2 regions of the Allobosea sp. 05L423 genome follow, and region 2 is predicted to be linked to the other one. Evidence: predicted binding sites of a transcription regulator. Region 2 holds the regulator's gene; the other holds the start of a gene.
What was found. The regulator LexA, encoded in region 2, represses DNA repair genes until DNA is damaged. The targets are predictions, from matches to a motif close to TGTTCNNNNTGTGTTCNG.

Region 1 (3,790 bases), on a different contig from region 2:
CCAAGCGCGTCGCCACAAAGGCATCCGCCACCGCAGCGGGCGCGAACCGCAACAGCAGCGAGGCTTGCAGCGCCAGCGCCAGCTTTTCAGTTAGCCGCCGTGCCTGCCCCTCATTGCCGATCAGTTCCGGCAGCTCGCCTTCCAGTCGCTTCAGCGCCGCATCGTAGCGCCGATCCGCTCCCGCAGCCGTCAACAACTCCGCCCGCAGCACGTCGACCGCCCCTTCCTCGCGCGCCAGCGAACGCAGCACATCGAGACAGATGACATTGCCCGAGCCCTCCCAGATCGCGTTGAGCGGCGCCTCCCTGTAGAGCCGTGCCATCGGGTTCTCCTCGATGAAACCATTGCCGCCATGGCATTCCAGCGCCTCGGTGACGACGGCCGGCGCCCGCCGCGTGATCCAGTATTTCGCGATCGGCGCCCCCACCCGCGCCAGCAGCCGCTCGCCGGCCGACTCCTCCTGCCGGTCGAGCGCCGCGAAGAGCCGGAAAGCCAGCCAGGCAGCGGCCTCTGCCTCTATGGCGAGGTCGGCGAGAACGTTCTGCATGATCGGCTGGTCAATCAGCGCCTTCTGGAAGGCGCGCCGGTGCTGCGCGTGATGCGCCGCGAGCGAAACCGCCATCCGCATCAGCCCGGAGGAGGCTGCGGCGATGTCCAGCCGCGAATTGTGGTTCATCGAGAGACCCGTGCGGATGCCCCGCCCCGGCTCGCCGATCAGACGACCGATGGCGCCGCGGAACTCGACCTCCGATGAGGCATTCGAGCGATTGCCGACCTTGTCCTTGAGCCGCTGGATCGCGACGCCGTTGCGCGACCCATCCGGCAGCCAGCCCGGCACGACGAAGCAGGAGATGCCCTCCGGCGTGCGCGCCAGCGTCAGGAAGACGTCGGAATGCGGCACCGAGAAGAACCATTTCCGGCCGTGCAGCGAAAACGTGCCGTCGCGATTTTCCTCGGCAACGGTCTGTGTCTGGCGCAGATCCGAGCCGCCCTGCGTCTCCGTCATCGCCGTGCCGACGGTCGCGCCGGTCTTGAGATGCGCCGGTCCTTGTCGAGCGTCATAGCGATTGGAGGTGACGAGGGAACCCCACTGCTCCCAAATCAACGCGTCCTGTTTCAGCACCGGCACGGCAGCATAGGTCATGCTGATCGGGCAGCAGATCCCGCTCTCCCCGCCGTACCAGAGATATTGCAGCGCGGCGCGGGCCACCTGCGCGCCGGGCCCCGGACGGTTCCAGGCCAGCGCATGCGTCTCCTGCCCGATGGCGAACCCCATCAGCTCATGCCAGGCCGGATGGAAGGCGATCTCGTCGATGCGATTGCCAAAACGGTCGAAGGCCCGAAGCTCCGGCGTGTGACGGTTGGCGAGATAGGCCAGTTCCTGCACGCGGGCCGAGCCGACCGTGCGCCCCGCCTCCTGCAGCCGCTCGCGCGCCCAGTCGGCCCCGAAGGCCGCGACGATGCCGGGCAGCACCGGATCGGCCAAGAAGGCATCGTAGTCGGCCAGCACAGGCACCTGATTGATGACCTCCCAGCCGCCGGATCGCGACACGACATCAGTCATGGGCGCCTCCTCTCCACACGCGAGCCCTCATCCTGAGGAGCAGCCGCAGGCTGCGTCTCGAAGGATGATCCAGATCGCGGGAGAACCTCAAGGAGGCTATTGAAGCATCCTTCGAGACGGCCCTGCGGGGCTCCTCAGGATGAGGGCTCGATATTTTCAACGCCTTGTCGGTGGGGGGCGCAATCCCGACACTGACGCCCTATATTCGCCGGAGAACGAATCACGCACGAGCAGCTTAGACCCTTGTCCGATACCGACGCCTTTTCCGCTCCCCTGCCCCGCCCCGGCGGGCTGGCCGCGCGCGCTGCCGCGCAGCCGGCGGCCGGCTATCTCGCGGGTCTGAACCCGGAACAGCGCCAGGCGGTCGAGGCGACGGAGGGACCGGTGCTCGTGCTGGCCGGCGCCGGCACCGGCAAGACCCGCGTGCTCACCACACGCATCGGCCACCTGATCTCGACCAGCCGCGCCTATCCCTCGCAGATCCTCGCCGTCACCTTCACAAACAAGGCGGCGCGCGAGATGAAGGAGCGCGTCGCCCATCTCGTCGGCCCTGTCGCCGAGGGCATGCCCTGGCTTGGCACCTTCCACTCGATCTCGGCCAAGCTCCTGCGCCGCCACGCCGAACTGCTCGACCTGCGCAGCGACTTCACCATCCTCGACACCGACGACCAGATCCGCCTGATGAAGCAGGTGATCCAGGCCGAGAACATCGACGAGAAGCGCTGGCCCGGCCGCATGCTGGCGGGCTTCATCGATAGCTGGAAGAACCGCGGCCTTGCGCCGAAGGACGTCGCGCCGGGCGAGGCAGCCGTCTTCGCCAACGGCAAGGGCGGCAAGCTTTACGCCGCCTATCAGGAGCGCCTGAAGGCGCTGAACGCTGTCGATTTCGGCGATCTCCTGCTGCATTGCCTGACGCTGTTCCGCGACTATCCGGACGTGCTCCAGACCTATCACGACCGCTTCCGCTACATCCTCGTCGACGAGTACCAGGACACCAATACGGCGCAGTATCTCTGGCTGCGCCTGCTCGCGCAGGGCCGCCGCAACATCTGCTGCGTCGGCGACGACGACCAGTCGATCTATGGCTGGCGCGGCGCCGAGGTCGACAACATCCTTCGGTTCGAGCACGATTTTCCAGGCGCGACCGTGATCCGGCTGGAACGCAACTACCGCTCGACCGGCCATATCCTCGCCACCGCCTCCAAGCTGATCGCCCGCAATGAAGGCCGTCTCGGCAAGACGTTGCGCACCGAGGATGCGCTCGGCGAGAAGGTCACCATCACCGGCGCCTGGGACAGCCAGGAGGAAGCCCGCCTCGTCTCCGACGAGATCGAGGCGATGCAGTCCAAGGGCCAGGATCTCGGCCAGGTCGCGGTGCTCGTCCGCATCTCCGCCCAAATGCGCGAAATCGAGGAGCGCTTCGTCCAGGCCGGCGTGCCCTATCGCGTCATCGGCGGCCCGCGCTTCTACGAGCGCGCCGAGATCCGCGACGCGCTCGCCTATTTGCGCTGCGTGGTCTCGCCGACCGACGATCTTGCCTTCGAGCGCATCGTCAACGTGCCCAAGCGCGGCCTCGGCGACGCGACGGTCCAGCTCCTGCACAACCATGCCCGCGCCACCGGCTTCTCGCTGATGCAGTCGGCCCGCGCCGCGGTCGAGAGCGACGAGCTCAAGCCCAAGGCCCGCACGGCGCTGCGCGAACTGGTCGAGGCCTTCGGCCGCTGGTCGGCCCGCGCCGAGCACATGCCGCAGGGTGAGCTCGCCGAGCTGGTGCTGGAGGAATCCGGCTATACCGAGATGTGGAAGAAGGATCGCTCGGCCGATGCCGCCGGGCGCCTCGAAAACCTCAAGGAACTCGTGCGCTCGCTCGACGAATTCCCGGATCTGCCGGCCTTCCTCGAGCACGTCTCGCTCGTGATGGATGTCGCCGACGGCGAGGCGGAAGCCCGCGTTTCGATCATGACGCTGCATGCCGCCAAGGGGCTGGAGTTCGACACGGTCTTCCTGCCCGGCTGGGAGGAGGGCCTGTTCCCCAACCAGCGCGCGCTCGACGAGAGCGGCCGCGCCGGCCTGGAAGAAGAGCGCCGCCTCGCCCATGTCGGCCTCACGCGCGCCCGCAAGAAGCTGAAGCTCTATTTCGCCTCGAACCGCCGCATCCACGGCCTCTGGCAGACCAGCCTCCCCTCCCGCTTCATCGACGAATTGCCGGAGGAGCATGTCGAGGTC
Region 2 (3,790 bases):
AAACCGGTCCCAACTATTCGCTGCCGCGGACCTGCGGTTCGGCATCCTGCTCTGATGGCGCTCACCCCGGTCCCCGTCGCGCGCAAGGCGCTGCTCGACAGCATTCCAGGGCCGACCGGGGCCGAAACCCTGCCGCTCGCGCAATGCGCCTGGCGGGTGCTTGCCGGTGAGGTCAAGGCGCTCCGGACCCAGCCGCCCTTCGCCAATTCCGCCATGGACGGCTATGCCGTGCGCGGCGACGACATGGCGGCGGGCATCTCGCTCGCGGTGATCGGCGAATCCGCCGCTGGCCGGGCCTTCGAGGGCTCGGTCGGGCCGGGGCAGGCCGTGCGCATCTTCACGGGCGCGCCAATGCCGGAGGGCGCCGATACCGTCCTGATGCAGGAGGATGCCGACGGCGTCGACAGCCCGGCGATCCGCGTGCGGGTGCCGCCTGCCAGGGGCAAGTTCCTGCGCGCAGCCGGGCTGGATTTCCGCGAGGGCAACGTCCTGCTGCCGGCCGGACGCGTGCTCGACAGCGCTGCGCTGGGCCTTGCCGCCGCGATGGGACATCCGACCTTGCCCGTCCGGCGCAAGCCGCGCGTCGCGATCCTTGCCACTGGCGACGAGTTGGTGGCTCCGGGCGAGCCGGTCGGGCGCGACCAGATCGTCGCCTCGAACTCCTTCTCGCTCGCTGCACTGGTCGAGAAGGCCGGCGGTGCCGTTCTCGATCTCGGCATCGCCCGCGACGACCACGCCGACCTCGCGGCCAAGATCGGCCAGGCGCGGGACGCCGACGCCGACGTCCTCATCACACTCGGCGGGGCCTCGGTCGGCGCGCATGACCTCGTGCAGGAGGCGCTGACGCGGGCCGGCATGTCGCTCGGCTTCTGGAAGATCGCGATGCGGCCGGGCAAACCGATGATGACCGGCCGACTCGGCCGCATGGTCGTGGTCGGCTTGCCCGGAAACCCGGTCTCCTCGATCGTCTGCGGCCATCTCTTCGTCCTGCCGCTGATCGAGGCTCTGCTCGGCATTGGGGAGGCCGACCGCGACCGCAGCATCCCCGCCCGCCTCGGCCGTGACATGCCGGCCAATGACGAGCGCGAGGACTATCTGCGCTCGGAGCTCGCACTGAGGCCGGATGGCTGGGTGGCGACGCCCTTCGACCGGCAGGATTCCTCGATGCTCGGCACGCTGGCACGGGCGCAGGCATTGACGATCCGGCCTGCCCATGCCGCGCCGGCAAAAAAAGGCGACATCTGCCGCATCCTGCCGCTGCGCTAGATCACCGCTCATCCTGTCGGACGCGATCGTAGCGATCTGTATAGGGTTATCGCATCGGATCTGCCCGAAAAGTGGATTCCACTGTTCGCTTCGATGCCGGAGCCCGCTTGCGGAACACAAGTGGAACGCGTATGGTGTTCCTGCTTTGTTTCGAATCTAGCCTTCGAGAAGGCCGGCGGGGATCATGCTGACACGCAAGCAACACGAACTCCTGCGCTTCATCCAGGAACGCTTGCGTGAGAGCGGGGTGCCGCCCTCCTTCGACGAGATGAAGGATGCGCTCGATCTGCGCTCCAAGTCGGGCATTCACCGGCTGATCATGGCGCTGGAGGAGCGCGGATTCATCCGTCGCCTGCCCAACCGGGCGCGTGCGCTCGAGATCATCAAGATGCCCGACGGGCTCGGCGCCCCGCAGCAGCGGCAGCGTTTCAACCCTGCGGTCGTCCAGGGCGGCCTCGGCTCGCAGCCGAATCTCACCAAGCCACGCCCTGCGGCCGATGAGGACAGCCGCTCCTCCATCGCGATCCCGGTCATGGGCCGCATCGCCGCCGGCACGCCGATCTCGGCGATCCAGAACCGTAGCCACACCGTCTCGCTGCCGCCCGACATGCTCGGCTCCGGCGAGCATTACGCGCTGGAAGTGCGTGGTGACTCGATGGTCGAAGCCGGCATCCTCGACGGCGACACCGTCATCATCCGCAAGCAGGATTCGGCCAATACCGGCGACATCGTCGTGGCGCTGATCGATGACGAGGAAGCGACGCTCAAGCGACTGCGCAAGCGCGGCTCCTCGATCGCGCTCGAAGCCGCCAACCCCGCCTATGAGACGCGCGTGCTCGGGCCGGACCGGGTCAAGATCCAGGGCCGCCTCGTCAATCTGATGCGGCGCTACTGAAGGCGCTCGACCTCGGCTTCGCCGTCGGCGGAAGCCGGTGTCACACTCGGAGGCGCTGTCGAGGCTTGCGCAGGGCGCTGTTCACGGCGGCGGCTCCAAGGGCGGTCGGCAGCGTTCTGCTCCGAGACATGGCTGCTCCACCCCGATCCTGTTCGATAGAGCGAAGTCGCGCCGTCGCGCGATAACGCCATTCGCTCGATCAGCCGTGCCTTGCAGGTTCCGCTCCAGGGGATGGCCGTGACGACGAGGTCAGCTCGCATGCAGTCCTCGATAAGCCCCAACCTGTCGCGCGTGTAGGAGACGGTGCGCTGATCCGGCGTCCGTGCGACGCAGCCGAGCGCATCGCAGCTAATGCCGGCCCGCAGCGTCGGATCGTCCGGCGAACGGCGATCGCCATCAGCAGCGAGCCATTGCTGCAGCACGAAACGGCTCGGCTTGCCCGCAATCGCGAGGCGGCCATCCGGGCCCCGCACCGCCAGCCCCGAACCGTCGCGTTCGATCAGGATTTCCGGCCGCTCCGGCTTGCCGGCGATGGCCACGCCGAGCAGGAGCGGCAGCGCCGCCAGCCAGCGCCAGGGCGTGGTCCAGAGCGTCAGCCACAGCAGCGCCAGCACGAAGCAGGTCAGCACCGCCGGCCCGAAGGCTGCGATCATCACCGTGGAATGGTCGATGCTTGCGACCCAGTGCGCCACCTTGAGCACGACATCGGAAGCCAGCCCCATCAGCGCCCAGGCGGGCCAGTCCAGTCCGAAGGGGTAAGCCAGCACGCCGAAGACGGCCGCCGGCATGACGAAGAGCGAGACGAAGGGCAGCGCCATCGCATTGCCGAGCAGGCCGAAGGGATTGAAGGTCTGAAAATGATAGGCGCCGAAGGGCGCTGTCGCGGCCGTTGCCAGCAACGTGGTGACGACGATGCCGAGTGCCGCGGCCCAGACCGGCCCAAGCGGCCACGGCAAGGTCGGCGGCGGCTGGGAGCGCTTTCGGCTCTCCCAGCGTTCGGCAAAGGCGATCAATGCCGCGACGGCTCCGAAGGACATCTGGAAGCTCGGCCCGAGCAAGGCCTCCGGCTCGCGCAGGAGCACGATCATGGCCGCAAGCGCGAGATTGCGCATGCTCAGCGCCGCACGATCGACAAGGATCGCGCCGAGCATCACCAGCGTCATGATCAGCGAGCGCTCGGTCGCGACATCGCTGCCCGAGAAGATGCAGTAGGCGGTCGCGCCGAACATCGCTGCGGCCGCTGCGATCTTCTTGATCGGCCAGCGCAGCGCGGCGGTCTGGGAGAGCGCCAGCAGGGCGCGCACCAGCCAGAAGATCGTCCCGGCGGCGAGGACCATGTGCAGGCCGGAGATCGAAACGATGTGGTAGATGCCGGCGGCGCGCAGGTCGTTGTTCGTCGCCTCGGTGATCAGCCCGCGCTTTCCCGTAACGAGGGCGGCGGCGACTGCCCCGCCCTGTCCGCCACCGCCTTCCGCGATGCGTTGGGTCAAGGCATTGCGCGCCCTGTCGATGGCGACATCGACGGCAAGACGCGTCGGCATCGGATGCGGCGGTGGCGCCAGGGCAATCTTGCCCGCGATGCTGCCGACTGCGCCAATGCCCCGGAAGAAGGCATCGCGACCGAAATCA

Region 1: a site for LexA is predicted at 1,776-1,793, ahead of AC1DNE_RS01930 (ATP-dependent helicase). Genes of this name have one in related genera too.

What each region holds. Positions count from the first base shown of each region.
Region 1 covers NZ_JBFTOA010000001.1:393,231-397,020, reverse strand. Annotated here, with positions in the region: gene AC1DNE_RS01935 (acyl-CoA dehydrogenase family protein) at 1-1,564, opposite strand, end outside; gene AC1DNE_RS01930 (ATP-dependent helicase) at 1,808-3,790, shown strand, end outside.
Region 2 covers NZ_JBFTOA010000002.1:623,389-627,178, forward strand. Annotated here, with positions in the region: gene AC1DNE_RS07015 (molybdopterin molybdotransferase MoeA) at 55-1,266, shown strand; gene lexA (transcriptional repressor LexA) at 1,451-2,161, shown strand; gene AC1DNE_RS07025 (ComEC/Rec2 family competence protein) at 2,155-3,790, opposite strand, start outside.